DNA from 3 places in the Actinopolymorpha sp. B11F2 genome. Region 2 is predicted to be linked to each of the others. Evidence: predicted binding sites of a transcription regulator. Region 2 holds the regulator's gene; each other region holds the start of a gene.
The links. Region 2 encodes LexA, which represses DNA repair genes until DNA is damaged. Its sites were predicted from a motif close to TCGAACANNTGTTCGA; they were not measured.
Positions count from the first base shown of each region.

Region 1: a site for LexA is predicted at 4,921-4,936, ahead of ABN034_RS02115 (SAV_6107 family HEPN domain-containing protein). Genes of this name have one in related genera too.
Region 3: a site for LexA is predicted at 4,761-4,776, ahead of imuA' (DnaE2-dependent mutagenesis accessory factor ImuA'). Genes of this name have one in related genera too.

Region 1 covers NZ_JBEFTX010000001.1:463,585-473,178, forward strand. The annotation lists gene ABN034_RS02095 (DUF58 domain-containing protein) at 1-157, shown strand, start outside; gene ABN034_RS02100 (transglutaminase TgpA family protein) at 154-2,523, shown strand; gene ABN034_RS02105 (SCO2097 family morphological protein) at 2,679-3,116, opposite strand; gene ABN034_RS02110 (methyltransferase domain-containing protein) at 3,326-4,135, opposite strand; gene ABN034_RS02115 (SAV_6107 family HEPN domain-containing protein) at 4,200-4,700, opposite strand; gene ABN034_RS02120 (phytoene desaturase family protein) at 5,792-7,150, shown strand; gene metF (methylenetetrahydrofolate reductase [NAD(P)H]) at 7,176-8,093, opposite strand; gene ABN034_RS02130 (polyprenyl synthetase family protein) at 8,142-9,311, shown strand; gene ABN034_RS02135 (barstar family protein) at 9,335-9,594, opposite strand, start outside.
Region 2 covers NZ_JBEFTX010000001.1:760,570-770,163, reverse strand. The annotation lists gene ABN034_RS03490 (S9 family peptidase) at 1-407, opposite strand, end outside; gene ABN034_RS03485 (ATP-dependent DNA helicase) at 469-2,775, shown strand; gene ABN034_RS03480 (hypothetical protein) at 2,776-3,630, opposite strand; gene lexA (transcriptional repressor LexA) at 3,674-4,411, opposite strand; gene ABN034_RS03470 (LysM peptidoglycan-binding domain-containing protein) at 4,779-5,327, shown strand; gene nrdR (transcriptional regulator NrdR) at 5,677-6,171, shown strand; gene ABN034_RS03460 (vitamin B12-dependent ribonucleotide reductase) at 6,300-9,185, shown strand; gene ABN034_RS03455 (3' terminal RNA ribose 2'-O-methyltransferase Hen1) at 9,346-9,594, shown strand, end outside.
Region 3 covers NZ_JBEFTX010000011.1:146,407-156,000, reverse strand. The annotation lists gene ABN034_RS20450 (error-prone DNA polymerase) at 1-1,910, opposite strand, end outside; gene ABN034_RS20445 (DNA polymerase Y family protein) at 2,055-3,875, opposite strand; gene imuA' (DnaE2-dependent mutagenesis accessory factor ImuA') at 3,872-4,750, opposite strand; gene ABN034_RS20435 (ArsR/SmtB family transcription factor) at 5,011-5,397, shown strand; gene ABN034_RS20430 (SRPBCC domain-containing protein) at 5,394-5,843, shown strand; gene ABN034_RS20425 (YybH family protein) at 5,858-6,298, shown strand; gene ABN034_RS20420 (serine hydrolase domain-containing protein) at 6,377-7,465, shown strand; gene ABN034_RS20415 (MBL fold metallo-hydrolase) at 7,502-8,338, shown strand; gene ABN034_RS20410 (GNAT family N-acetyltransferase) at 9,193-9,390, shown strand; gene ABN034_RS20405 (VOC family protein) at 9,448-9,594, shown strand, end outside.

The DNA.
Region 1 (9,594 bases), 300 kb from region 2:
CTCCTCCGCTCCGGCCAGTGGCGCCACCAGACCGGTTGGCTACCCGACCGTCGGCGTGCCGGCGGACGGCTCCGCCCCTCCCCTCACGGGTGCGGTGCCCACGGCCGACGGGCCCACATCCCCGCGGGGCGACATGGTGGGAGGACCGGCGACGTGAACGAAGCACTGCGAAACACCATCGCGGGAGTGGCCGCCACGTTCCTCGCCTGTCTGGCGCTGCTTCCGGCCTACCAAGGTCAGGAATGGCTCGGGTCCGCGGTGCTCGTCCTGCTCTTCGTCGGGGCCACCGGCTTCGGCCTTCGCCAACTCGGCACTCCCCACCTGCTCGTCCCGCTCGGCCAGCTGGCGGCGCTCGGTTGGGCGTTCATCCTGGTCTATGCGCACGAGGATCTCCGGTTCGGCTTCCTGCCGAGCGGGGACTCGGTCGAAGCTCTGACCGAACGCATCAACGAAGGGCTGCTCGTCGTCGTCCGGTACGCCGCGCCCGTGCCCTATGACCATGATCTCGCCATGGTGACGGCCCTGGGCATCGGCCTCGTCGCCATTTCCGTCGACACCATGTGCGCCACCTTCCGTCTGGCACCCTGGGCGGGACTTCCGCTGCTGCTGCTCTACAGCATCCCGGCCACCACCGTCTCAGGCGGCATCTCGGCGCTGGCGTTCATTCCGGCGGCGATCGGCTACGTCATCCTCCTCGTCAGTGAGAGCCGCGAACGCCTGAGTCGATGGGGCCGGGTGATCGGGATCGCCGACGACGTGGCCGGGCCGCAGGACAATGTGCAGGCGTCGCTGTTCGGCCAGACCGGCCGCCGCGTCGGCGCGATGGTCATCGGACTCGCCGTCGTGGTACCCGCCCTGATGCCGGCACTTCCGGAAGGGATCTTCGGCCAGGGGGAAGGCGGCGGCTTCGGCACGAGCGGCCAGACCATCAAGGTCGACAACCCGATCGTCGACCTCCGGCGCGACCTGAGGCTCCCCCAGAACGTCCCCGTCCTCACCTACCGCACCACGACGGACACACCCGACTACATCAAGCTCGTCACGCTCGACGAGTTCGACGGCGAGCGGTGGCGTCCGTCCCAGCGCAGTGTCCGGAACATCGAGAACGAACCGGGCGAGTCCAGTCGGCTGCCCGACCCTCCGGGCCTCAGCCAGTCGGTCCCCCGGACCAACGTGCGTACGACGTTCCAGGTCACCGATGCGCTCGAGTCGCGCTGGCTGCCGTCCCCGTATCCCGCGACCACGCTCAAGGCTCCTGGCGAGTGGGGCTACGACCCCGACACGCTCGACATCGTGAGCCGAGGGAAGAGCTCGGCCGGTCTGATGTATGACGTGAGCACGCTCAAGCTCGGACTCAAGCCAGGCGAGCTCGATGCCGCAGGTCTCGCGCCGGAGGCGGTGTTCAGCCGCTACACCGAGCTGCCGCCGCTTCCCGAACAGGTCAAGAACATTGCCCTTCGCCAGGTGGGCGATGCGAAGACCAACTACGACAAGGCGATCGCGCTGCAGAGCTGGTTCCGTACCGATTTCTCCTACGACATCAACGTCGAGTCAGGGCACGGCGAACCAGCGATGCTGGAGTTCCTCGCCGACAAGCGCGGCTACTGCGAGCAGTTCGCGGCGACGATGGCGATCATGGCCCGCTCGCTCGGCATCCCCGCGCGGGTCGGTGTGGGCTACATGGCCGGCACCCGGCAGCCGGACAACCGCTGGCTGGTGACCGCGCACGACTCGCACGCCTGGCCGGAGCTGTACTTCGCCGGCTATGGGTGGGTGCGGTTCGAGCCGACACCGCAGGCCCAGACCGGGCTCGCCCCGTCGTGGACCGTCCCGGACTCGGACACCCCGTCGGCTCCGACCCCAGAGACGACAGTCGACCCGGACGACCCCAGCCAGAACACCACCAGCAGTGCCAGTCCCGCGCCGCTGCCAGGTGAGGACGACCCGCTCCGGGGCGCTCCGCAGACACCTGTCGACCCGGGCATCAGTCCGGTTCCGGTCCTGATCCTCGCGGGCGTCCTGTTGGTCGCGGCGGTGCCGTTCCTCGTCCGCACGGCGATCCGGCAGATCAGGTTGTCGCCACGCCAGCCGCCGGGCCGACTGGTCGAGGGGGCCTGGCGGGAACTTGCCGACTCGAGTATCGACGCCGGGCTGACCTGGGACGATGCCGCGACCCCGCGGGCCACCGGCGCCCGGCTGCGGCCCAAGGTCCCCCAGGACGCTGTTGCAAGCCTGCAGGAGGTCGTCAAGGCCGTGGAGCGGAGTCGGTACGCCCCCGATCCCGGCTCGGCGGGCGAAGTCACCGAATCGCTCAAGGCGGTGACGCAGGCGTTGCGGTCTACCGGCTCACGCGCTCAGCAGGCGCGGGCCCTGCTGCTGCCCCCGTCGCTGGGCCGCCAACTACCTCGGCTATGGCGTCCGCTGTTCGGGCTGCTCGACCGGATGGACACCGCGGGCGCACGCTCGGTCAGGCAGGTGCTCCAGCTGCCCTGGCGCCGCCGGAGGACACCAGCGGCGCACTGAGTGTGGCAGCGCTGCCGTGGAAACGGTTGCCGCCCTCAAGGGTGTCTGTCGCCTAAGGGTGCCGCCCTGAAAGGTTGCCGCCCTGGAAACAGCGGCAGGACGCGGATTCTCCGCCAAGTGCCGGGCCTGAGAGCCAGGTCACAGGAGCGAGTCGGTCAGAAGCCGGACTCGCGGCGTCGTCTCCAGCGTTCCTCCATGCGTTGCATGAACGTCCCACTGGCCTTCGCCTTCGCCTTGGCCTTGGGTCGCCGGCCGCCGCGACCGCGAATGGGGACGACCTTGGACATCTCGCCGGCCGCGGGCATGTGCCGCACACTGGTCGCGACGTAGTAGGCCGACACCAGCATGACAAGGAAGCCGAGCACGCTGACCACGATGTAGGCGGCGACACTGCGCCCGGTCGTCATCATGATCGCGCCGCCGAGCATCAGCACCATGCCGACAACAAACACCACCGCACCGAGTGCTGCGCGGCGGCGTTGTCGGGTGCGTAGATCGACCCCTCGCAGCGCCGAGGCGAGCTTAGGGTCCTCGGCAGCAAGGGCCCGCTCCATCTGCTCGAGCAACCGCTGCTCGTGGTCGGAGAGAGGCACCTGACCTCCAACGGGACACTGCCGTGTTTCGAGCTTTGCTGTGTTCGATCTTCGGGGCCTAGATGCAGTCTAAGCAGGCTTGGACCAGCACGGTAGCCGACCTCTCACGTTCGACGGTTACCGGCGCACTGTTCCGCATATGTCACGCATATGAGCCAGGCCCGGATGGTCGCTCGCGGGTCACACGGTACCTGACGATCAGCGGTTGATCACACTCGCCGAGCAAGCAGGTGGATCTGGGTCGCGATGGCACGGAACGTCGGGTGTTCCGCGGCAGCTGCCTCGAGTTCGAGCAGTGCCGCGGCGGCCGACGGCTCGTCGGCGAGGGTCGCTGGGGTCAGATCGGCGAATACCCGCACACCGTGCTCGGCAAGGACGACAAGCCCGACGTTCCCGACCGCCCGGCGGAGCTGGGTGGCGGTGAACCTGCGCGGCGTCGGCCCCTCCGGCTGCCACCCGTCGGCCGGCTCCGCCAGGACGGCGCGGGCGTCGGACAGGTGCCCGCCAATGACCTTGGCCAGGACGACGGCGTACCGGTTCGCGGCCACCAGACTGAGGGCGGCGCCTGGGCGCAGGACAGCCGCCATCGACTCGAGGGCAGCGCCCGGGTCATCGACGACCTCGAGGACGCTGTGGCACAGCACGAGGTCGGCGCCCGCCGCGCCGACGAGCTCCGGCAGGTCCGTGACATCGCCCTGCACAGCCTGGACGGAACCGGTGACCGCTGCCTCGTCGGCCCGCCGCTTCAGCGCAGCGAGCGAGTCAGGACTGGGATCGACGACGGTGACCCGGTGTCCGAGCTCGGCGAGCGGAACGGCGAGGTGACCAGTGCCACCACCAGCGTCGACGACGTCGAGCTGGGCGTGCCCGGCTACGGCGGACTGCTCGGCCAGGATCGTGCGAACCAGGCGCCAGACCACCTCGCTGCGGACGGCACGACGATGACCCGCGCCGCTGGCCGCCTCTCCACGTTGCGCGCGGGGGTCAGAGCCATCAGCGGACCGGCCGCACTCGGGCACGGGACTGTGCCTCCTCGTTCGCATGGACAACTGCTACCAGCCTATTTGTCCAGGCGCCCAGAGGTCAGGCGGCCGTGTCGCGTGCCCGCGGCTGCGGCACGGCGGCGCGGCTCACCTCGCCCGGCTCGTCGAGGAGGTCTCCGTCCCTCGGCAGGGGCGGTTGATGCGGGAGTTCGAGCAGCCGTTCGACGTCTGCCAGAAAGCGTTCGGCATCGCGGACGAGATCGGCCGCCTCCCGGTCGGTCACCGCCTGACGCAGACCGGCCTCGGCGGCCGCCCGCTTACCCGCGCCGGCCGCGAAGAAGGCCGCCCACTCACCCAGCTCCGGCGTGACGCGGGCGAGCATCGTCCAGGCATCGCGCTGCCCGCGCCGGCCGCTTGGCCTGGACCGTCCGGCCAGGACCGCGGCGGCGGTGCGCAGCGCCGCGATGTGCGCGGCGACGTAGCGCTCTGCAGGCGTCGCGGCCAACTCCGCCTCGGCGAGGGAGGCACGGGCACGCTCCAGCGCGACAAAGACGCCCGGTCCGAGCGGTGCCTGAAACTCAGGTGTCGCGTGCGTCCGCATGCGGGACTCCTTTCACGAAAGCCGGACGGCACCGACGCAACGCAGTCGGCACGCGCCCGGCGACAACCTCGGCTTCGAGCTCGTCGCACCAGCCGCCGGGCGAGGCACTTCCCCTGCCCTGCGCACCTCGCCCGGACCCAACTGGCGCCCGCCGCGACAGGGTCGAGCTGTCGCACCGGGCAGTTCGCCCGCCGGGGACCCGACTCCCCGACGGACGAGATCGAACGCATGTTCGAACAATGGCAAATGTAGCCCGGCGCGACAACCAGGTCAAGAACCCGTCGCCGCGGCCTGAGGACTTGGCACGCTGCCCTGTTGCGATCACGGCCGGGAGTCTCGCAGGGACCACCGACAACCGCCGGCTGGCCACCGCCGGCTGCCGGCTGGCGGCTGGCGGCTGGCGGCTGGCGGCTGGCGGCTGGCGGCTGGCGGCTGGCGGCCAACCGTCCCGAGATCCAGGTTCCTGATCAAGAGGCGGAAACCTGGCGATCGCGGGCCATGTTTCCCCGGTTTCTACCTCTTGATCATGAGCCGTGGCCGGGCGCGGTCGCCCCGGACCGTGGGCCGCCCACTCCAGCGGCGAACCGGCTACAACTCCGGCGTCGTCGAGCGTCCTGCCGCCGGCACGGGATCTCGGCGTCGACGAGGCGCTGACGTACGGCGTCGGGCTGCACGCTCACCCACAGGGCCTGGCGCCGCGGGCACGACGCGCCGGTGGGTGTCGGGCAGCAGGTGATCCGGCCGTCGGCCCCACAGAGTCCGCGCGGGCTGTCTCCCGGGCGGGGCGGCCTGCGCGGCGCCGCACACCCCAGACATGGCGAAGCGGCTGGGCCCCACCCCCGTGGGGGCCCAACCGCTCCACCGCTCGCAACCTCGGCCGCCGAGGTGTCTGTCGCGCCGCCTGACTAGGGCTGTCCTTGTCCGCCGCGCGTTGCCACCGGCCGTGGTCGTTCCATGTCCGAAATCCTCGCGACTGGAAGGTTTCGCGACTATCCGGCGACGTACTCATTCGTTCCTAGGTAGTTCCCCAGGGGAATCCCTGGGCACCCCCGACACGCCGGGCGTCCGCGAACGACTACGCTCCGACGTCTGTGGCTCGGGTCGTGGTGATCGGAGGCGGGCTGGGCGGCCTGGCGGCAGCCGCGCGCCTCGCCAAGCTGGGACACGCCGTCACCCTGCTGGAGCGTTCCTCCCGCCTCGGCGGCGTCGTGCGTACGGCCGAACACGACGACCGCGCAGTCGGCCGGTTCCGCTGGGATGCTGGACCAGCCGCGGTGACACTGCCGGCCACGTTGCGTGACCTGTTCCGCAAGTCGGGCCGACCGCTGGAGCGGGTCCTCGAACTCGCGCCGCTACCCACGCCGCGCCGGCACGTCTTCCCCGACGGCACCGCTCTTGACCTTCCAGTGGGCAGCAGATCCGGCCAACGACGCGCGGTCGAGGCAGCGCTGGGCTCCACCGCGGGTGCGGCCTGGGAGGCGGTCGTCGACGACCTCGCCCCGACCTGGGAGTCGCTGCGGACCCGGGTGCTCGAGGTTCCGTTCTCCGGCGTACGAAGCCTCGGCCCCCATGGGGTGCGGGCCCTCGCTCCCGGCCGGTCGTTGCGGGCCTTTGCCCGGCGCCGACTGACCGACGTCCGTACCAGGAAGCTGCTCGAGTATCCGGTGCTCGCGACGGGTTCGGACCCCGCGGACGCGCCAAGCTTCACGGCGGTGCGGGCGTACGTCGAACGGACGTTCGGCATCTGGACCTGCGCGGGCGGGTTCGGCGCCCTTGTCGACGCCCTGGGCCAGCGGCTCGACGAACGTGCCGTGACCGTACGTCTCGATGCCGAGGCGGTGGCGATCCGGGGCGACGGTGCCGTCACTGGTGTGGAGCTGCGTGGCGGTGAGCGCCTGGCGGCTGATGTCGTCGTGTCCGGCGTCGACGTACGCACCGTTGCCCGCGGCATCCTGGCCCGGCCGCCGTGGGCCATGCGCCGCTCCGTCCGGACGCTGCGGGACGCGTCGCCTTCCCCACTCGTCCACGTCGGGCTGGCCGACGCAGCGGACGACCTCCTGCACGAGACCGTCTTCCACGGAGACGACGACCGTGAGTCACCGACGGTGGTGGTGCGCGCACCCGATGACCCGAGCCTCGCCCCGGCGGGCTATCGCGCGGTGAGCGTCATCGTGCACCGCAACGGGGGAACCGGGATCACCGCGGATCCGCTGGACGTCCTGGCCCGGCGCGGGTGGGACATCCGCGACCGGGTCGTCGCCCGCGTCGACGGCGAGGCGACGAGCTACGGACCGGCGTGGCGGGGGGCCGTCCGGGGCCTCGGCGTCGCCCGCAACCACACGGCGGTGCGCGGGCTGTTCATGGTAGGCGCCACGGCGCATCCGGGTCCTGGTGTGCCCGAGGTGCTGTTGGGAGCCGCGGCGGTCGCCACGGAGATCGGCCGTGCGTGAGGTGCCGCGCGAACGCGCCGGACCGTCAGTGGCGAACGCCGGCCTGGGCGACGTTCGAGTAGATCTCCCGGGTCGCGGTCGACCGGTTGAGCGTGTAGAAGTGCAGGCCCGGGGCGCCGCCGGCGAGCAGCTTCAGGCACAGGTCGGTGGCGACCTCCACGCCGATCGCGCGTACGGCGGCCGGGTCGTCCTCCACCGCCAGCAACCGGTCGGCGAGCCAGCCGGGGAACTCCGCGCCCGACAGTGTCGCGAACCGCTGGATCTGGCGCACGTTCGTCACGGGCATGATTCCCGGAATGATCGGGATGTCGCAGCCGTACCGGCTCGCCCGCTCCACCAGGGCGAGGTAGTCGTCGGCGTTGAAGAAGAACTGGGTGACCGCGAAGTCGGCACCAGCCGCCGCCTTGCGGGCAAGGAACTCGGCGTCGGCGTCGAGGCTGACCGCCTCCGGGTGGCCCTCGGGAAACGCCGCGACACCCACACAGAACTCGCCCAGCTGGCAGAGCAGCTCGACCAGTTCGTCGGCGTGGTCGAGGCCCTCAGGGTGCGGCGTCCACGGCTGGCCGGCTCCGCCTTCGGGATCCCCCCGCAGAGCCAGCACGTTGCCGATGCCCGCATCGGCGTACGCACCGATCACCGACCGCAGCTCGGCCCGGGAATGTCCGACACACGTGAGATGGGCCACGGGGGTGAGAGTCGTCTCGGCGGCGATCTGCCCGGTGATCCGCACGGTGCGGTCCCGGGTGGAGCCGCCGGCGCCGTAGGTCACCGAGACGAACGTCGGCGCGAGCGTCTCCAGCTCACGCAACGCCCGCCACAGTTGTTGTTCACCCTGATCGTTCTTCGGTGGAAAGAACTCGAACGAATACGAACGGTCACCGCGAGCGAGCAGGTCGCGGATCGTGGTGGTGGCAGGTCTCGTCGAGTGCAGTCCTAGAGCCATGCGCCCAGGTTACTGGCCGGCGGGTCCGTGCCGTCTAGGCTGGCGGACGTGCCGAACACGACGCACGTGCCCTGGCCGCCGCCCGCACCGGCAGGCGCAGAGGCAGCGGCCGCGGGCGAAGCAGCGCCCGGGCACCGGCGGGCCGATGCCGGCCACGTTCTCGATCTTCCGGGCCTGCGGCAGCGGGTCGACGCCGCCCTCGACCGGTTCCTCGACGAGCGGGCCGCCGAGCTGCGGGCGATCGACCCCGAGCTCGACGTCCAACTGGACGTGGTCCGTTCGTTCGTCGCGGGCGGCAAGCGACTGCGGCCGGCGTTCTGCTTCTGGGGCTGGCGTGCGGCCGGCGGCGAGGCGGACGATCCGCGGATCGTGACCGCCTCGGCCGCGCTCGAACTCCTCCAGACCGCGGCGATCGTGCATGACGACGTGATGGACGCCTCCGACACCCGGCGCGGAAGGCCGTCGGTGCACAGGCAGTTCGCGAGCCTGCACGCGACCAGGCGCTGGGGCGGTCCGGCGGAGCCGTTCGGTATCGGTGCCGCCCTGCTCCTGGGCGACCTGTGCCTGTGCTGGTCAGACGAGATGCTGCGCGGCTGCGGCCTGCCCAACGACCGGCTGCTGGCGGCCTTCAGGTACTTCGACCTGATGCGTACGGAAGTGATGGCCGGTCAGTATCTCGACCTGGTGAACCAGGCCGCGGGAACGTCGTCACTTCCGGCCGCGATGCGGGTGGTGAGGTACAAGAGCGCGAAGTACACCGTCGAACGGCCGCTCCATCTCGGCGGGGTCCTCGCCGGTGCGTCGCCCCAGTTGCTGGCCGCGTACTCGGCGTACGGCATTCCGCTCGGTGAGGCGTTCCAACTCCGAGACGACGTACTCGGCATCTTCGGCGATCCCCAGGTGACCGGTAAGCCCGCGGGCGACGACCTGCGGGAAGGCAAGCGCACGGTCCTCGTCGCCAAGACGCTCGAGGCCGCGACACCGGCACAGGCCGAGCGGTTCCGCACGTGTTTCGGCGACCGGGACCTCGACTCCGGTGGGGTGGCCGAGCTGCGGGATGTGATCGTGGCCACCGGTGCGCTCGCCACGGTGGAGCGGCTCATCGCCGAGCTCACCGACGCCGCATCGACCGCGCTCGCGAAGGCCCCGGTCGCGACCGAGGACCCGCGCTCGGCCCTCGGTGAGCTCGCCCGGCTGGCGACGCAGCGCTCCGGCTAGCACCGCCCGGTGCGTCCTCAGGGCTAGTCGAACGTGGGGACGTCGAGTTCGGGTCCCGTGCCGGCGAGCAGGACGGCGAAGGGGCCCCACTGCTTCTCCCTGGCGCGATCGGAGAACACGTCGAGCGCCATGCGGGCGGTCTGCGGGTTGAGCTCGGCGAGACCCGCCCATCCCTCCCACAGCACAAGGATCCCCGCGTCGTCGCGCACCTCGCTCAGGCAGTCGGCGAACGCGTCGAAGTTGCGCCCGAAGTACGTCGGGAACCCGAACGTCGCGGCAACGG
Region 2 (9,594 bases):
TCCGGCCTGTCCCTGTTGATGGCGAGCAGCATCGTGGTCGGGTGCCAGCGGTTGTGGCCGAGGACCCGCACCTGCACGTTGTCGTACGGCGTCACACACCGCTCGGCGCCGGACTCCAGGTCGAGCAGGTGCAGGCGCCAGTTCTCGTCGCCGCCCTCGTCCTGCAGGTAGTACAACGTCCGGTCGTCGTGGCAGAAGCCGAAGACCCGGATCCCGCGGCCGCGATCACGCGTCACTGGCGTCGCCTGGTCCGGTTCGTCGACCGGGCCGACCCACACGTTGAGCACGCCCTCGTCAGGAGCGAGGTAGCCCAGCCGGGTGCCGTCGGGGGAGACGGTGGGGGTGGCGTACGTCGGATTGCCGAACAGGACCGCGCGGGGGATCAGCGGTACGGCGTCGTAGGTCATGAGCAAATCCCACCACATGAGGGGCCGTCGGCGGGGAACCCGGGCGGTATAACCTCGCGGGATGGCCGAACCAGCGCGGGATTCCCGCGACGCCCCGCCATCGACGTCGGACCGGCCGGATCCCCGTGTGCGTGAGTTGCTCCAGGACGCTGTGACCGCGCTCGCCGGCACCGAGCGGCCCGGACAGGTGGTCATGGCTGAGGCCGTGACGCGCGCGATGGAGCGTGGTGAACACCTGGTCGTGCAGGCCGGAACGGGTACGGGGAAGTCCCTCGCCTATCTCGTTCCGGCGTTCCTGCATCCGGGTGGGGGCGAGCGCCGCCCGGTCGTGGTGGCGACGGCCACGCTGGCGCTGCAGGCGCAGCTGGTCGGCCGTGACCTTCCCCAGCTGGTGGATGCGATCGAGAAGAGGCTCGGCCGGCGACCGTCGTACGCCATTTTGAAGGGACGGCACAACTACGCCTGTCTGCACCGGGTTCGTGACGGCGTACCCGACGAGCAGGGAGCGCTGGTCGAGAGAGTCGACACGGGGCCGCTCGGCCGGCAGGTCCTGACGTTGCGGAACTGGGCGAAGAACGAGGCACAGACCGGGGGCAACGGCGACCGCGACGCGGCGCCGACCCACCAGGACCGCGCCTGGGCGCAGGTGGCGGTGTCGTCGCGGGAGTGCCTGGGCGCACAGCGCTGCCCCTATGGCGACGAGTGCTTCGCCGAGCGTGCCCGGGAGCGTGCGCTGGCCGCCGACGTGATCGTCACCAACCACGCACTGCTGGCGATCGACGCCCTGGAGAACGTCCCCGTGTTGCCCGACTACGACGTCGCGATCGTCGACGAGGCGCACGAGCTGGCCGCCAGGGTCACGAGCACGGCGTCGGCGGAGCTGGCGCCCGGCATGGTGCAGCGCGCGGCGCGCCGGGCCCGGTCCTTCTGCGACGGCGGCGAAGCCGACCCGTTGGAGGACGCGGGCGAGACCCTGCGCGCTGCCCTCGCCTCGGCGTCGCTCGGCCGCGTGGAGTCCCTGGGTGGCGAGCTTGCCACGGCGGTCGCGCTCGTCCGTGACAGTGCACGTGCGGCGTGGTCGGCGTTCCCGGGTGAGAAGAAGGACCCCGGGGGCGATGCCGAGAAGGAGTCGGGACGCCGCCAGGCACGGGCCTACGTCGAACAGGTCCGTGACATCGCCGATCGGATCGCGGCGATGTCGCCCCACGACGTCGTGTGGGTGGCCGAACGCGAGCGTGGAGGGCCTGAACTGTGCGTGGCGCCGCTGTCCGTGTCGGGCCTTCTGCGGGTGCACCTGATGGCCGAGCGGACCTGCATCCTCACCTCGGCGACGTTGAAGCTGGGCGGCGACTTCGACGCGGCGGCTCGGTCGGTGGGCCTGCGACCGGTCGACCGCCTCCCTGATCCGCCGGAAGGCCACGAACCGGCGGGCGACCAGCCAACAGGTGACGGGCCCGATCGTGACCGCCCAGAAGGTGACCGCGCGGATGGTGACCGCGCAGGCGGTGACCGCCCAGAAGGTGACCGCCCGGATGGTGACCGCCCAGCTGGTGACCGCCCAGCTGGTGACCGCGCAGGCGGTGACCGCCCAGGTCGTGCGGCTGGCAGTCACACAGGCGGTGAGATCGCAGAACCCGGCGGCGCTTCCACCGACGCGGCCGCGGCGGCGGGCACGGACGTCGTGGAGCCCTTGCCGTGGCGTGCGCTCGATGTCGGTTCGCCGTTCGACTACGGCCGGCAGGCGATCCTCTATGTCGCCCGACGATTGCCGCCGCCGGGGCGTGGTGGCATCTCGGAGCGCACCTTGCAGGAGCTGGCACAGCTCATGGAGGCCTCGGGCGGCGGGACACTCGGCCTCTTCTCGTCCCGCCGCGCCGCGCAGGACGCCGCGGCCGCGGTTCGGGAACGCCTCGGCCTCGAGGTGCTCTGCCAGGGCGAGGGGCAGCTGGCGGAGCTGCATCGCCGGTTCGTGGACGAGCCGCGGACGTCGTTGTTCGGCACCTTGTCGCTCTGGCAGGGACTGGACGTGCCGGGCGACACCTGCCAGCTCGTGGTCATCGACCGCATTCCGTTCCCGCGCCCCGACGACCCGCTCGCCTCGGCCCGGCAGCGCGCCGTCGACGAGGCCGGCGGCAACGGCTTCATGGCGGTGGCGGCGACCCATGCCGCACTGCTGCTCGCCCAAGGCGTCGGCCGGCTGATCCGGCGTTCGTCCGACCGCGGGGTGGTCGCCGTGCTCGATCCCCGGCTGGTCACGGCCCGCTACGGCGGCTTCCTGCGGGCGTCACTGCCACCGATGTGGTTCACGCCCGACCGCGACGTCGCCGTCGGAGCGCTGCAGCGTTTGCGCGCCGCCCGCGACGCCTGATCAGTCCGGCATGCGTACGCAGATCGCGATCGGGGTCTGTTGGCGGCCCTGACCGAACGGGTTGTCCCGGAACAGTTCGCAGAAGAAGCCGGGGCGGCGATCGGTGTCGTGTCCCAACACGTCACGGCCGAGGTCGTTGGAGTCGATGACGACGGTGCCCGCCAGCGTCCCGGCGATGTCCTCGGGGAGCTGGGCAGTCACGGCGTCGGTGATGGCCGCGGCCACCTTGCCAGGGTCCTTGGGCGGAAGCTTCGCCGAGACATTGGACGGGAACGCCGAATAGGACGTCGGGCCGTCGATCGCGTTGACCCGGTGCCCGGCCACGACGTAGAACCATCCGCGCTGGCGGACGGCCTTGCCGACGACACTGGCTGCTGCCGCTGCCAGGATCCTGGGAAGGCCCGCCTCGTTGATCGCCAGCTGCATCGTCCAAGGGCTGCCGAGTCCGATGCCGTGCGGCGTGCGCTGGACCAGCCGGGAGAGGACCCTGGCCGCAGGCCCCGGGTCGATCTCCCAGGTGAAGTAGGACCGTCCCTGCGAGATCGCCACGATCTTCTCGCTCACCACGACGTACCACGGTCCCTCGAAGACCCCGCTGAAGTGGGGACTCTCCGCGACGAGGCGCGCGGCGTCGCGGACGTAGGCCGTCACGCGGGCCGGCACGTCGTCGCCGCGGGCGAAGAGTTCGGTCTGGAGGGGGATGCGTGCCCATCGCATCCCTTCGACCTCCACGACCAGGCTCTTGCCGTCGTTCGGGGCCAACGGCTCCTTCGCCGGCGGTGGATCGTGCGGGACAGCGGACCGCGCGTGGTCAGCTCCTGACGTCGCGTCGGTCCCCGTCGTGGAGTTTGACATGCTTCTCCCGGTCGTCAGGTGGTGTGCGCGGCACCCTGACAGGTCAGACGCGCCGCAGGACCGCGACGACCTTACCGAGGATCACGGCGTCGTCTCCAGGAATCGGCTCATAGGCCGGGTTGTGCGGCAGCAGCCACACCTGCTTGCCGCGCCGGCTGTAGGTCTTGACGGTGGCCTCACCGTCGATCATCGCGGACACGATCTCGCCCAGCTCGGCCGTGGGTTGCTGGCGAACCACCACCCAGTCGCCGTCGCAGATGGCCGCCTCGACCATCGAGTCGCCCTTGACCTTGAGCAGAAACAGCTCACCCTCGCCTACCAGCTGACGGGGGAGCGGCATGATCTCCTCGACAGCCTGCTCGGCGAGGATCGGTCCACCGGCGGCGATCCGGCCTACCACGGGCACGAACGCCGGCGTGGGATGAGCGTCACCGCTGTCGGTCTCGTCGTACGTCGTCATCCGGGCACTCGAGACGGCCCGGCGGTGAGTGTCGGGGAACAAGACCTCGAGCGCGCGGGGTCGGTTGGGGTCGCGCCGGATGAATCCCTTGGTCTCGAGGACGCGGAGCTGGTGGGCGACCGATGAGGACGAGGTCAGACCGACGAGCTCGCCGATCTCGCGCATGGCAGGTGGATATCCCCGGTTTTCGACCGACTCGCGGATGACTTCCAGGATTCGGCGCTGCCTGGGCGTGAGGCCGGTGGCGTCCGGCGGCCCGTCGGGCAGTTCGCGCACGGCCGCGGTGGAGGAGTCGCGATCGGACTTCTTCCGCTTGGGCATAGCGGTGTTCTCCTTCCGAGGGTTTCCAGGAAGGGCTCCCGGGTTCCCGCCGGGTGCCCACATCGAGGAGCGTAGGGCCTCCGTCATCCACTTTCAAACATCTGTTCGACGGCGTGTCGCGAGCGTGTCGCGGACCGTGCAGGACGCCGCTCGCGCCCACCTGGCCGATGGGACGGTCTGCCTGGCCGACGTGGGCGGGGCTGGTCCTCTCCCACCGGAGAACCTGTGGCCTCGAACCTATTTTCGACCCTGCGGTCTGGCGGGCTGTCGGTGGGGTGGTGTAGAAAATCGTCCAGACGTTCGATCGAACAGTCGTTCGACGTCGAGCAAGGTCGAGGTTCGTTCCCTCGCCGTAGGAGGTCGGCACATGAGTAGCAGTGCGCCAGTCGTGCACATCGACGAGTTCCGTTCCCGGCGGACCTCTCGGGCGAGCGCGCCCCACCTCCCGGAGGCACTGTCGGACAGTGGGCGGCTCGAGGGGGTCCCCCGCAGGGGCGCCGCCGAGCGCTCTCCGGCGCGAGCCCGGCGCGGTCCACGGCCGCGGCTGGTACGGGCGTGTCATCGAGGGCTGGTGGCGGGTGGGCCCGCGCAGGCGCCGGTCACCCTGACCCGGCGGGGCCGGGTCGCCGTTCTGGTGATGACGCTGGTCTTCCTCGCGCTCGGCGTCCTCGGCTCGGTGGTCCTGTTGCAGGGCGCGTCGGCCGCCGACGCGGGCTCTGACGGTGGTCAGTCGGTCCGGACCAGGACGGTGACGGTGGCGCCAGGGCAGACGCTGTGGGAGATCGCCGCACGAGTGGATCCTGATGCCGACATCCGGGCCACGGTCGAGGAGATCTCCCGGCTCAATGGCCTGACGAGCGCCGGTGACCTGGAGATGGGCCAGTCACTCGTGGTCCCAGTTCGTTCCGGTAGCTGACATCGCCGCCCCGAGGGTCTGGCCGGCGACACGCCCGGCTATCGCGGGTTGTGTCCCGCCTTGCGCCACCTGACCTGCAGCGACGCGGGGAGAGGAGTGTCGCCGGCGCGCCGAAGCTTGCATGGGTCTGGGCGACCGACGTACGGTACCCCTAGATGTGGTAGTTACAGAGTTGTAAGTCGTCCACAGGTTGTGATTCGAAGCCCACAGGTTCTCCCCAGGGAATCCACAGTCTCATCCCCAGGGACAGCGCGATCTGGGCCCCGAACCAGGACATGTCGGGCAGATCTCGACGGCAGGGCCCGATCATCTGATCACCCCGCCGCCTGGACCCCGAGGAGCGCGCGTCATGCACTGCCCTTTCTGTCGACACCTCGACAGTCGCGTCGTCGACAGTCGTACGACCGACGACGGCACCGCGATCCGGCGCCGTCGCCAGTGCCCTGAGTGCGAGCGTCGCTTCACGACCGTCGAACAGGTCACCCTCGCCGTGGTGAAGCGCTGCGGAGTGACCGAGCCGTTCAGTCGGGACAAGGTCGCGGCCGGTGTGCGCAAGGCGTGCAAGGGACGGCCCGTCGACGAAGATGCCCTCGCGCTCCTCGCACAGCGCGTCGAGGAGGAGATCCGGGCTAGCGGTTCGGCCGAAGTTCCCTCGCACGAGGTCGGGCTCGCGATCCTCGGGCCGCTGCGGGAACTCGACGAGGTCGCCTACATGCGGTTCGCAAGTGTCTACCGGAGCTTCGCGAGCCTGTCCGACTTCGAGACCGAGATCGCGCTTCTGCGCGCCGAGCGGGCCGAGACGGTTCCCGAACCCACACCCGAGCGGGAATCCGCCCACCCCTAGGAGCTGGGCCACGACGGCCGAACGGGACCAGGTGGAGACGGCTCGCCACAGACCCGTTCCTGGGCAGGCGAGGGGAAGCGTCCGGCCCAGGAACACCAACACACCAGAAGGAACCAAGGAGAGGCAGCATGACGGAGACGGTGAGCGGCTCAACCCGCGGGGGGGCGAGGGGACGTACGAACAAGGGACTGAAGATCTCGAGGGTCTTCACGAAGCCCGGTTCGCACCCCTACGACGAGGTGACCTGGGAGCGCCGCGACGTCGTACAGCAGAACTGGAAGACCGGCGAGACCGTCTTCAGCCAGAAGGGCGTGGAGTTTCCCGACTTCTGGTCGGTGAACGCCTCGACGATCGTCACCACGAAGTACTTTCGGGGTGCCGTCGACACTCCGCAGCGGGAACAGAGCCTGAAACAGCTCATCGACCGGGTGGTCAAGACCTACCGACGGACTGGCGAGGAGCACGGGTACTTCGCGTCTCCCGCCGACGCCGAGATCTTCGACCATGAGCTCACCTGGATGCTGCTGCACCAGTACTTCAGCTTCAACAGCCCCGTCTGGTTCAACGTCGGCACGCCGTCGCCGCAGCAGGTGAGCGCCTGCTTCATCCTGGCGGTCGACGACTCGATGGACTCGATCCTCAACTGGTACAAGGAAGAGGGCCTGATCTTCAAGGGCGGCTCCGGCTCGGGTGTGAACCTCTCCCGCATCCGCGCCAGCCGCGAACTGCTCTCCTCCGGCGGCACGGCGTCCGGGCCGGTGTCGTTCATGCGCGGTGCGGACGCCTCGGCCGGGACCATCAAGTCCGGCGGGGCGACCCGGCGCGCGGCGAAGATGGTGATCCTCGACGTCGACCACCCCGACGTGGAGGAGTTCATCGAGACGAAGGCGCGCGAGGAGGACAAGATCCGTGCCCTCCGCGATGCCGGCTTCGACATGGACCTCGGCGGGGCCGACATCCACTCGGTGCAGTACCAGAACGCCAACAACTCCGTCCGGGTCTCCGACGAGTTCATGCGTGCGGTCGAGGACGGCGCGCCGTTCGGCCTGCGGGCCCGGATCACCGGGGACGTTCTGGAGAAGGTCGACGCCAAGGGGCTCTTCCGCAAGATCTCCGACGCGGCATGGGGTTGTGCCGACCCCGGCCTGCAGTACGACGACACGATCAACGACTGGCACACCTGCCCCGAGACCGGTCGGATCACGGCGTCCAACCCATGCTCGGAATACCTTCACCTGGACAACTCCTCGTGCAACCTCGCCTCGCTCAACCTGCTGAAGTTCCTGACCGACGACGGGCGCTTCGAGACCGACACCTTCGTCAAGGCGGTCGAGCTCGTCATCACCGCGATGGACATCTCGATCTGCTTCGCCGACTTCCCCACCCAGGCGATCGGTGACACGACGCGGGCCTACCGCCAGCTCGGCATCGGCTACGCCAACCTCGGCGCCCTGCTGATGGCCACCGGGCACGGCTATGACTCCGAAGGAGGCCGGGCGCTCGCGGCGGCGATCACCTCGCTGATGACGGGCACCGCCTACAAGCGGTCTGCCGAGCTGGCGGGGATCGTCGGTCCGTACGACGGCTACGCACGCAACGCCGAGCCGCACAAGCGGGTCATGCGCAAGCACGCCGCTGCCAACGACGCCGTACGCTCGATCGGCGCGATGGACCGCGAGGTTCTCAAGGCGGCAGGCGCGGCCTGGGACGGCGCGTTGAAGATCGGTCAGAAGAACGGCTACCGCAACTCCCAGGCCAGCGTGATCGCACCGACCGGCACGATCGGTCTGGCGATGGACTGCGACACGACCGGCGTCGAGCCTGACCTGGCGCTCGTGAAGTTCAAGAAGCTGGTCGGCGGCGGGTCGATGCAGATCGTCAACAACACGATCCCGCGCGCGCTCGACAAGCTCGGCTACCAGCAGGAGCAGGTCGAGGCGATCGTCGAGTACATCTCCGAGCACGGCCACGTCATCGATGCACCGGGACTCAGGCCGGAACACTACGAAGTGTTCGACTGCGCCATGGGCACTCGGGCGATCAAGCCGATGGGCCACGTGAAGATGATGGCGGCGGTGCAACCGTTCGTCAGTGGCGCCATCAGCAAGACCGTGAACATGCCCGAGACGGCGACGGTCGAAGAGGTGGAGGAGATCTACTTCCAGGGTTGGAAGCTCGGCCTCAAGGCACTCGCGATCTACCGCGACAACTGCAAGGTCGGTCAGCCGCTCTCCGATGCGCGGGCGAAGAAGAAGTCGGCCTCCCAGGAGGCCGAGGCAGAGGCTACGGAGAAGGAGGTCGTGGTCGAGTACCGGCCCACGCGTCGCCGGCTGCCCAAGTCCCGCCCGTCGCGCACGACGTCGTTCACCGTGGGCGGCGCCGAGGGTTACATGACGGCCGGCTCCTACCCCGACGACGGGTTGGGGGAGGTCTTCCTCAAGCTCGGCAAGCAGGGGTCCACCCTCGCGGGTGTCATGGACGCCTTCTCCATCGCGGTGTCGATCGCCTTGCAGTACGGCGTTCCGCTGGAGACCTTCGTCCAGAAGTTCACCAACCTGCGGTTCGACCCGGCAGGCATGACCGATGACGCCGATGTCCGCATGGCGCAGTCGATCATGGACTACATCTTCCGGCGGCTGGCTCTCGACTACCTGTCGTTCGAGAAGCGTGCGGCCCTCGGCATCTACTCGGCCGAGGAACGGCAGCGTCAGCTCGAGACGGGTTCGTACGAACCGATCCCGGAACCTGACGATGCCAGCGACATCGGCGATGCGGCCTCGCTCACCCAGGAGGGGAGCGGTACGGACGACGACGCCGGGCCGGAAGCGTCCCGGGTCGCACAGGCGCAGGCCAAGCCGGCCCCTCGGGAGGCACACACGTCGACGGAACTCCTCGAGGCGATCCAGGGTCGGACGGCCGACGCGCCGCTCTGCTTCACCTGCGGAACGAAGATGCGTCCGGCAGGGAGCTGCTTCGTCTGCGAGGGATGCGGCAGCACCAGCGGTTGCAGCTGATCCGCGTGGACCCCGGCAGCCCGGGCGGGTGAGTCGAGAGGCTCGTTCGCCCGGGCTGTCCGGGTTCTGGTTTTGCCGTCCCTGGCGGCGGGGCGGCCGATTCCGAGCTCTGGTCAAACCGGTGCGACAACGATGGCCAGGTCCGGCAGGATTGCACCTCGTGCTCCTGACTCTGACGACCACTGCCGAACCCGCCACCGATCTGGGCTATCTGCTCCACAAGCACCCGGGGCGGGCGCAGGAGTTCGCCGTCGCCGGTGGCACGGCCCACGTGTTCTACCCCGAGGCGAGCGCTGCCCGGTGCACGGTGGCGCTCCTGCTGGAGGTGGACCCGATCGGGCTTGTGCGTGGCAGGCAGAGCCGTTTCAGGGACGCGTTCGCGCTGGGCCAGTACGTCAACGACCGGCCG
Region 3 (9,594 bases), on a different contig from region 2:
TCCTTGTCCCATTGCAGAACCGTGCGATCCTTCATACGTCCGTGCTCGATCGGACAGACTTCGCCGACCGGGCGTTCGGTGAGCACCATGCCGCCGGAGTGGATGCCGAGGTGTCGCGGAAACCTCAGCAGGGGTTCGGCGAGTTGCACCACGGCGGGCGGTACGTCCGTCTCGACCGTCGCCACACCGCTGCCCCAGGCGTCGACCTGTTTGGACCAGGCGTCCTGCTGTCCGGTGCTGTGGCCCAACGCCTTGGCCATGTCGCGGACCGCCATCTTCGGCCGGTACGTGATGACGTTCGCGACCTGTGCCGCGTTGCGCCTGCCGTACTTTTCGTAGACGTGTTGGATGACCTCCTCGCGCCGGTCGGAGTCGAAGTCGACGTCGATGTCAGGCTCTTCCTCGCGGGTGGCGGAGAGGAACCGTTCGAACGGAAGGTTGTAGAAGATCGCGTCGACCGCGGTGATGCCGAGCACGTAACACACCGCGGAGTTGGCGGCGGATCCCCTGCCCTGGCAGAGAATTCCGCGCTCCCGGGCGAAGGTCACGATGTCGTGGACGATGAGAAAGTAGCCGGGGAAATCCTTCTCGGCGATGACCTGGAGCTCTTTTTCCAACCGGGCGTAGGCGTCGTCGCGGGCTTTACCGACGTACGAACCGTACATTTCGTCGGCGCCGTCGAAGACGAGCTTGCGGAGCCAGCTCATCGGTGTGTGGCCGTCAGGGACGTTCTGTTTGGGGAGTCTCGGCTTCGCCTTGCGCAGCGGGAATGCCAGCTGGTTGGCGTAGTCGACCGTGCGGGCCACCGCGCCGGGATAGCGGGCGAACCGGGCGGCCATCTCCGCACCCGAGCGCAGGAAGGCGGTGCCGGCGGCGGGGAGCCAGCCGTCGATCTCGTCGAGGCTGCGTCTGGCGCGTACGGCGGCGAGGGCGGTCGCGAGTGGACGCCGGTCGGGCGTGGCGAAGTGCACGTTGTTGGTGGCGATGACGGGAAGCCGCCGGGCCTTCGCCAGCTCCGTCAAGGCGTCGTTGCGGTCGGTGTCGAGCGGGTAGCCGTGGTCGATGAGTTCGACGACTACGTTGTCGCGGCCGAACAACGCGATGAGCCGGTCGAGTTCGCGGTCGGCGGCGGTCATGCCGTCGGCGTGGGCTCGGCCTCTGCCGGCATGGACGCCGAGGGTGCCGGTGTTGCTGAGGGTGCCGGTGTTGCTGAGGGTGCCGGTGTTGCTGAGGGTGCCGGTGTTGCTGAGGGTGCCGGTGTTGCTGAGGGAGGCGTGGCCGTGCTCGAGGGCGCGTGGGACCAGGCCCTTGCGGCAGCCGGTGAGGATCACCCACTCGCCGTTCGCGCGCGCGGCGAGGTCCTCGAGGTCATAGGTAGGGCGTCCCTTCTCGCCACCGCGCAGCTGCGCCTCGGTGATGGCGCCGGCCAGTCGGTGATAACCCTCCTCGCCGCGCGCCAGCACCAGGAGGTGGCTGCCCTCCGGGTCGGCAATGCCGTTCTGCGGTTGGGAAAGCTCGAGGGAGAGCTCGGCGCCGAAGACGGTGGCGAGGTCGTAGCCTGCGAGCTCGGCGGCCTCGGCCATGCGTACGACACCGTAGAGACCATCGTGGTCGGTGAGTGCGAGGGCCTGGAGGCCCAGTGCGACGGCGGTCTCGACGAGTTCCTCGGGATGGCTCGCACCGTCGAGGAAGCTGAAGTTGGAATGACAGTGGAGTTCGGCGTACGGAACGACCGGGCCGTCGGGGCGTTGCGGACGGTCCTCGGGCGGAGGATCGTACGGCGGGCGTACGGAGGTCCACGCCGGGCTGTCGCCGCCGTCGGCGTGTGGTGGCGGACCGCCGGGGCGTCGGCGGCCGGATAGCTTGCGTTCGAGTTCCGACCACGGGACCTGCGGGTTGTCCCAGCCCATCAGTGCCGCCCTCGGATGGGTCGGCCGGTGAATCCGGTGGCGGCTTCATGATCATGCGTGAGAAACAGGGCTTCTTCACGCCGAAAAAGCCCTGAAAGTGACGCATGATCATGAGCGGCGCGCCAGGTGGAGAGAAGGAGGAGCTCAGTCATAGCAGGCCTCGATCCACCACCGGCCGGTTTCAGCGTCCTGCACGTGGGAGGCCGTGGTACCCCGAGCGCTCGTGCCCGCACTGGGTTTTCCGGTGCTGGGGTTTCCGGTGCTGGAGCGGGCGTCAGCGTCAGGGATGCTGCTGGCATTGCTCCCAGAGGAGGTGGTCCCGTCGGGAGAATGGCCGTTGGAGCCAGAGACGCTGCTGATGCTGTTGGCGAGGGGGTCGGCGGTGGACCTGGTGCCGGCTTCGTACCGGAGGACGAACGCCCGCCCGTCAGTGCATGCGACCTGGAATCGCGCGCAGCGGCTGGCCGCCACCGGATCCCACCAGCGCTCGTCGACCGGCCAGGGACCTGCCCAGCCCGTGATGACCGAGTTGTCAGAGCTATCCCGCTCGAGCAGGCGGCAGTCCTCCGACAAGGCACCGCGTTCGCTGATCTCGACCAGGTGGCCGGTCGCACCGAGGACCCGCACGGGTTCGGGCGTGGCCAGGACCGTGGTCGGGGCAGGAGGCGGGAGATGCCCCGGCCACGGTTGCCCGGTCGGGCGGGCAGGTGCGATGTCGTCGCCCCACGGCACCAACGTCATGCGTTCGGCCGGTGCCCGCCCTCCTGACAGAACGACGGTCACCACCGCTTCGTGCCCGAGTTGGCTCTGCACCCGGGTGAAGGCGCGGTGGATGCGTTCGTCGGGTGCCTGGTCGCCCCACAGACCGTCCTGGTACGCCCCGGTTGGCGCCACGTCGTCGGGAATCAGCCGGACGCGTACGACACCGGAGGTCAGTTCCTCGGTTAGCCTGCCACCAGCCGCGTCGCCACCCGATCCGTCCGAGCCGTCCGAGCCGTCGGAGGCACGAGTGCTGGTCCCTTGCAGTTGCCAGCGCACCCGGTCGACGACATCGGCCGCGCTGAACCACCGCGGATGCCGCCACTGCCGGCTGCGCGGTTCGTCGCGTTCGGTGTCGATCTCGACCCGGAGGCAGGTGCAGACCAGTTCGCGTTCGGCGAGCCCGGCGACCAGGCGTTCGGCGGTGCCGCGGATCGCGAACGCCACCTGGTCGATCCGCTCGACCGGCGGCTCGAACGCGGCGTCCGTCGCCAGCTCGGGCGGCGGCCGCCGCGTCGCCAGCGGCCGGTCGTCACGGCCGGCGGCGAGCCGGTGCGCGGCGACACCGTCGTTGCCGAACCGGGCCAGCACCTGTCGGGCAGGCAGCGCGGCGAACGCACCCAACGTACGAATACCCAACCGGCGCAGCAGGTCGACGAGCTCGGGCCGGTCGAGTGTGTCGACCGGGAGCGAGGCGAGGCAGCGGGCCGACTCCCCGGGTGGGAAGGCCAGCTCCCGTTCGCCGGAGCGTTCGGCCAGCCGCGCCGCCTGCTCCGCCGCGAACGGCCCGTCCGCGATCCCGATCACGCAGCTGTGGCCGGCCTCCTCGAGGTGCGTACGCAGGATCTGCCCGAACGTATCGCCGTAGTAGCGGCTCGGCCCCTTGGCCGCGAGCGCGCACCGCCCCGGTCGGATGACCTCGACGCCAGGGGCGAGGGCCTCGATCGCGGCGACGACCGGTTCGAACTCCCGGGCGTCGACAGCCGGGTCGTACGCCAACGTCACCAGGTCAGGGCACCGCGCCTGCGCCTCGCGGACCCGCAGCCCGCGTCTTACGCCATGCGCGCGCGCGGCGTGCGAACAGGCGAAGATCTGCCCCTTGTCGAGGACCGCGAGGGGAGCGTCCGGTGGTTGCCCGGTGTCTCGCCCGGCCGCGGTCACCGGCCAGTCGGGGAACCAGACGACGATCGTGCGTACGGCGTTCATCCCGCGCGCTCCCACCGGCGGCCAGGGAGGCTGGTGCGACCGGGACGGTCAGCAAGGTCGGGAAGCTCAGCAAGCTCGGTGAGCGGAGCGAGGTCGGCGCGATCCGCAGGTCCGGCGACGCGGACGTCCCCGGCGCGGTCGGGCAGCCACAACCGGGTCGTACGACGTCGCCCGCCGGTGCCCCGCCCGGTCGCCTCGACGGTCACCTCGCGAGACGTCAGGTGCCCGTGCCCGGCGCCGAGGCCGTGCCAGGTGCTCGACGTGATCGCCATCCGCAGTTCGCATCCCGGCCAGTCCGGGCGTTGGACGAGAAGGACGGCGCCGCGTTCGCGTACTCGGGCGGCCAGCCGCTGCGTCTCCGCGTCGTAGGGGCGGGCAGGTGGGCGGACGACCACGAGGTCGAGGACGTCGACCAGGGTCGCGACAACGTTGAGCCACTGTCGTCCTGGCGCCGGGACCAGGATGACCCGGGTGAGGTCGATGCCCAGCCCGGCCGCGGCTTCCGCGCCGAAACCGGGCATCCCGACCATCCCGCACCAGGAGCCCGCCCGGGACGCTCCGGCCAGGAGCGCCATGGTGAGCATGGCCGAACGCTGGACCGAATAGCTCGCGCCCCGGCGAAGTCCCCGCTCGGGCAGCAGGTCGCCGAAGGCCGGGAGCGCGGGGAGGGTGGGCACCGCCCGGCCGGATCCCGTGGCAGTCGCCGGGCGGGCGGCGAGCTCGGCCCGCAGCTCCTCCACCACCGCCGCACGGTTGCGCCTCGCCCGACTGTGGTCCGCGATGCCGGGTTTCGATCCGGTGCGTTCGGCCACGGCAGGCTGGCTTGCCGACGTGCGTACGACGTCGAGGGTGCGTCCCTGCGCAGAACCAGCCACCACTCCATCATCGAACGTACGTTCGATGGTGTCAATCTCTACTGCGTCAAGCTTTCGGGCATGCCCCACGCAGGAACCGCCAGCTCTCCAACGCGATCAGGCCGCCCAGATCCTCGGTGACCTCACGCCACGGCAGGCCTACCTCGAGGGCCGATGACCTGACACCGATGCCCGCGGCAGATGTCCATGCTCGGTTGGGCCGAGAGCAAAAGCTTAAGCGACGACTTGACTTTCTGGGGAGGCGCCCTACAGTTAAGTGCATGCTTAACCATGAGTCGGCCGCCGCGGATCGGGTGTTCCACGCCCTCGCCGAGGCCAACCGGCGGGCGATCATCCAGCGCCTGACCCGCGGCCCGGCCACGGTGAGTGAGCTGGCGCGCCTCCTCGGCGTGACGGTCGCGGCAACGGTCCAGCACCTTCAGGTACTCCAGACGAGCGAGCTGGTCCGATCGGAGAAGGCCGGACGCGTCCGCACCTGCCAGATCGACCCATCCGGCCTGCGGCGCGCCGAGGGGTGGCTGCGCCTCCAGCGAACGACATGGGAGCACCGCCTCGACCGCCTCGGCGACGTCCTCGGCGAGAGCGCGACCGACCACACCACGACCACCACACCACCGGACGACCCATCGAAGGAGCCCAGATCATGACCGAGCACTCGGTGAAGCACAGCACGTTCACGCTGGAGCGGACCTACTCCGCCTCCCCCGCACAGGTCTTCGCGGCCTGGGCCGATCGGGACACGAAGGCGAAATGGTTCGCCGCCGACGACGCCGACTACACCCTCGACTTCCGCGTCGGCGGCGCGGAGGCCGCCCACGGACGCACCGACGACGGGGCAGAGATCGTCGCCGAGTCGGTCTACCGCGACATCCTCACCGACGAGCGCATCGTCTACACCACCCTGCTGTACGGCCGCGGTGTGCTGGCGACCGTGTCGGTGACCACCGTGGAGTTCGTCTCCGACGGCACCGGCACGCACCTGGTGCTCACCGAACAGGACACCTTCCTCGACGACCAGGAACAGCCCGAGTGGCGACAACAAGGCACCGGCGACTGGCTGGACGCGCTCGGCCGCGAACTCGACCAGTCCTGAAGGGAGTGTCCACAGTGCAGAGAACGAACGACCCGAACGCCGAAGCCGAGATCCGCGAGCTGTTCGAGGCCCGCACGCAGGCGCTTTCCAGCAAGGACGCCGCCACGCTGGCTGCCGCGAACGACGCCGATGTCGTGGTGTTCGATGCCGTCGCCCCGTTCGTCCATCGTGGCGCCGAGACGACAGCTCGAAAGCAGGAGTGGCTCGCGGCGTACCGCACCGGCATCGGCCACGAGATCCGCGACCTGACGATCACGACGAACGCCGACCTCGCGTTCTGCCACTTCCTGGTCCGGATCAGCGGCACCATGCTCGACGGCACGGAAGTCGGCATGTGGGTACGCGCGACCAGCTGCCTCCGCAAACTCGACGACGGCTGGAAGATCGTCCACGAGCACGCCTCAGTGCCCTTCGAGGGCGAGACGGGCAAAGCCGTACTGACCGGCGACCTGTGACCCAGGTGGGCCTGCACGCCGCGGCAGGCATATCTCTCTCATGTTGAGTGGCTACACGTGGCCAAAGGGGTGATGATGATGCCTTCACTGCAGCAGAAGGTTCAAGCCGTTCTCGACGAACTCGTTGACACCGGAGCCGAAACCGGCTTGCAGGTTGCCGTCTATCACCACGGTGCGCTTGTCGTCGACGCCGTCGCCGGTATCGCCGACGGCCGGACCGGGCGCAGGGTGAACCCGCAGACCCCGTTCTTCAGCTTCTCTACTGGCAAGGTCATGACGTCGCTGATCGCTCATCTGCTCGTCAGGACCGGTGCCGTCGGATACGACACACCAGTGGTCGACCTGTGGCCAGAGTTCGGTGCCCACGGCAAGGCGACCGCGACTCTTCGCCACGTGCTCACACACTCCGTCGGCGTGCCGGCGATGCCTCGTGGCCTCGGCCCTGCCGACCTGACTGACTGGTCGCGGGTCTGCACCGCGATCGCCGACGCCGAACCGCGGTGGCGACCCGGGACCGAGACGGGATACCACTCGTTCACCTTCGGCTTCCTCCTCGGCGAGGTCGCACGCCGGGTCATTGGCAAACCGATGCGGCAACTCCTGCACGAGTGGATCAGCGTGCCCCTGGGTATCGACGGTGACCTGTACTTCGGTGTGCCCCGAACCGACCTGGCTCGCCTGGCACGACTCGAAGACGCCGCACCACCCCCGATCGCCCGACCCGACGGTGATGCCATTCTGGCGCCCTGGGAACTGCAACCGACCGCGGCCATGGGCAACAGCCACGACATCCTGCAAGCAGACATCCCGTCGGTCGGCACCTTCACCGCCCGGGGAATCGCTGCCATGAACGCCGCGGTGCTCGACGGTCGGCTCATCGATTCCCGCCAACTCCAGGAGGTGACGGCGGTGGCCTTCGAAGGCACCGACCAGGTCTTCGGTAACCATGCGCGGCTGGCTCTGGGCTATCCGCTCGGCCGAATCGGTACTCGCATGGAACAGACGCCTACCACGTTCGGCTGGGTCGGTGGTGGCGGCAGCTACGTCTACGCCGACACCGCGACCGGCACCTCCTTCGCCCTGACCAAGAGCCGGCTCACCCCCCACTTCAACACCGCACAACGACTCGCCGACCTCACCACAGCCGAGGTCAACCCACATGCGTGAGGATCGACACCAAGAAGCACAAGCGGAAGGAGCCGCATGCTGACGCAGGTCGCGGAAGGTGTGTTGGTCCACCAGAGCGAGTTACTCCAGAACAACACCGTTGTCGTGCAGGGCAGGGCCGGCGTGTTGCTCATCGACCCTGGGATAACAGGCGATGAAATGACCTGCCTCGCGAACGACCTTCGCGAGTGGGGCCAGACCGTCGCGGCAGGCTTCTCGACGCATCCTGACTGGGATCACGTGCTCTGGCACGCCGAACTCGGCGAAGCGCCCCGTTACGGCACAGCCCGCTGTGCGGCTCAGATGCGAGACCTGCGGTCGAACGCGGACTGGAAGGCCCGCGTCGCCGAGGGGTTACCGCCGGAAATCGCCGAGGAGATACCGCTGGACCCGTTCGGCCTCATCACCGCCCTGCCTGCCGAAACTGCGCAGATTCCTTGGGATGGCCCTCGAGTCCGGATCATCGAGCATCCGGCGCATGCCCCGGGCCATGCGGCACTGTTGATCGAGGAACGCGGTGTTCTCGTCGCCGGCGACACGCTGTCCGATGTCTTCATTCCGATGCTCGACGACTTCAACAGCACCAATGACCCGATCGAGGACTACCTCGTTGGGCTGCGGCTGCTCGAGGACGTGGCGGACGACGTCCATGTCCTCATCCCCGGTCATGGGTCCGTCGGCGGAGCTGATCAGGTACGCGCACGGATCAAACAGGACCGCGCGTACGTGCAAGCCCTGCGTGACGGCCATGCTCCCGACGACCCGCGGATCGGCCCATCGGCCAAGCCCGGCTGGGAATGGGTAAGCGACATCCACGCGGGGCAAGCCCAGAGGCTCGCCCAAAGAAGCGAACGCGACGCGACGTCCGGCTAGCGAACCGCTTGCGACCCAAGCTGGCCCTGCAAGCCCTTACCCCATCAGTGTGCTGCGCCAACGCCAAGGCTTCGAGCGTGTCTGTCATGGTGCGTGCCTATGACCTCTCTGAGCCCGGCCACACCACGCCGGACGGCCGAAAACCAGGCGCGGACTGTCGACCCGGTGGTGTGTGATCGGCGTATGGCAATTGTGCGGGGCGAGCCGGGAGTCGACGGGCTGAGCGAGGCTGTGGGCGTGCTGCGGGAGTGGCAGTACGACGGGGCGCCGATGCAACTGCATCCGGGCGACCTGGGCTGGTTCTGGCGGTTCGGCGCAGCGGCGACGGCCGTGGCGGTCCGGACCTGGAGCCGGGACGGGCAGATTCTCGCCGTCGGGCTGCTTGACGGTCCCCAGCTGTTGCGGCTGACGATCGCGCCAGACGCTCGGCGGGACGAGGAACTGGCGCAACAGCTGAACCCGGGACGTGACCGAGCCGGGGGGCGGCGTACTGGGAGAGGGAACCGTCAACGTCGAAGCGCCTCTGGGCGCACTGGCCCAAGATCTGTTGTTCGAAGCCGGCTGGAACTCCGACGAGCCGCGGACACCGCTGCGCCGCGACCTCACGCAGCCGGTGGAGGACCCAGACGTGCGGATCGAGGTGGTCGGGCCGGAGCAGGCGCACATGCGGGCCGCCGTACAGCGGGCGTCGTTCGACAGGTCGACGTTCACGGACGGGCGCTGGCACGCGATGGCGGCCGGACTGCCGTACGCCGACGCCCGGTGTCTGGTCGCGTACGACGACCGGGGCAACGCGGTTGCCGCGGTGACGGTGTGGTCGGCCGGTCCGGGGAAGCCCGGGGTTGCTCGAGCCGATGGGCGTGCACCGGGAACATCGCGGTCACGGCTACGGCAAGGCGATCACCGTCTCCGCGGCGGCCGCACTCCAGGAGCTGGGCTCGTCGAGCGCGATCGTCTGCACCGCGAGCTCCAATGTCGGTGCCGTCGCCACCTACTCCTCAGCTGGCTTCCACCAACTCCCTGAGATCCGGGACCAATACCGGGCCGCCTAGCCTCCCGAGGCTAGAAAACCCATTGGCGGACCCACTACGTGACCTGGAGGTCCTGACATGACCAGTAAGTTCACCGAGCTTGCGATCGACTGTGCCGATCCGAACGGTCTGGCCCGGTTCTGGTGCGCGGTCCTTGACTACGAGGTGCAAGACGAAGACGAGGGCATTGTCGCCATTGGTCCCCCTACGGTGCCTGACGCCACC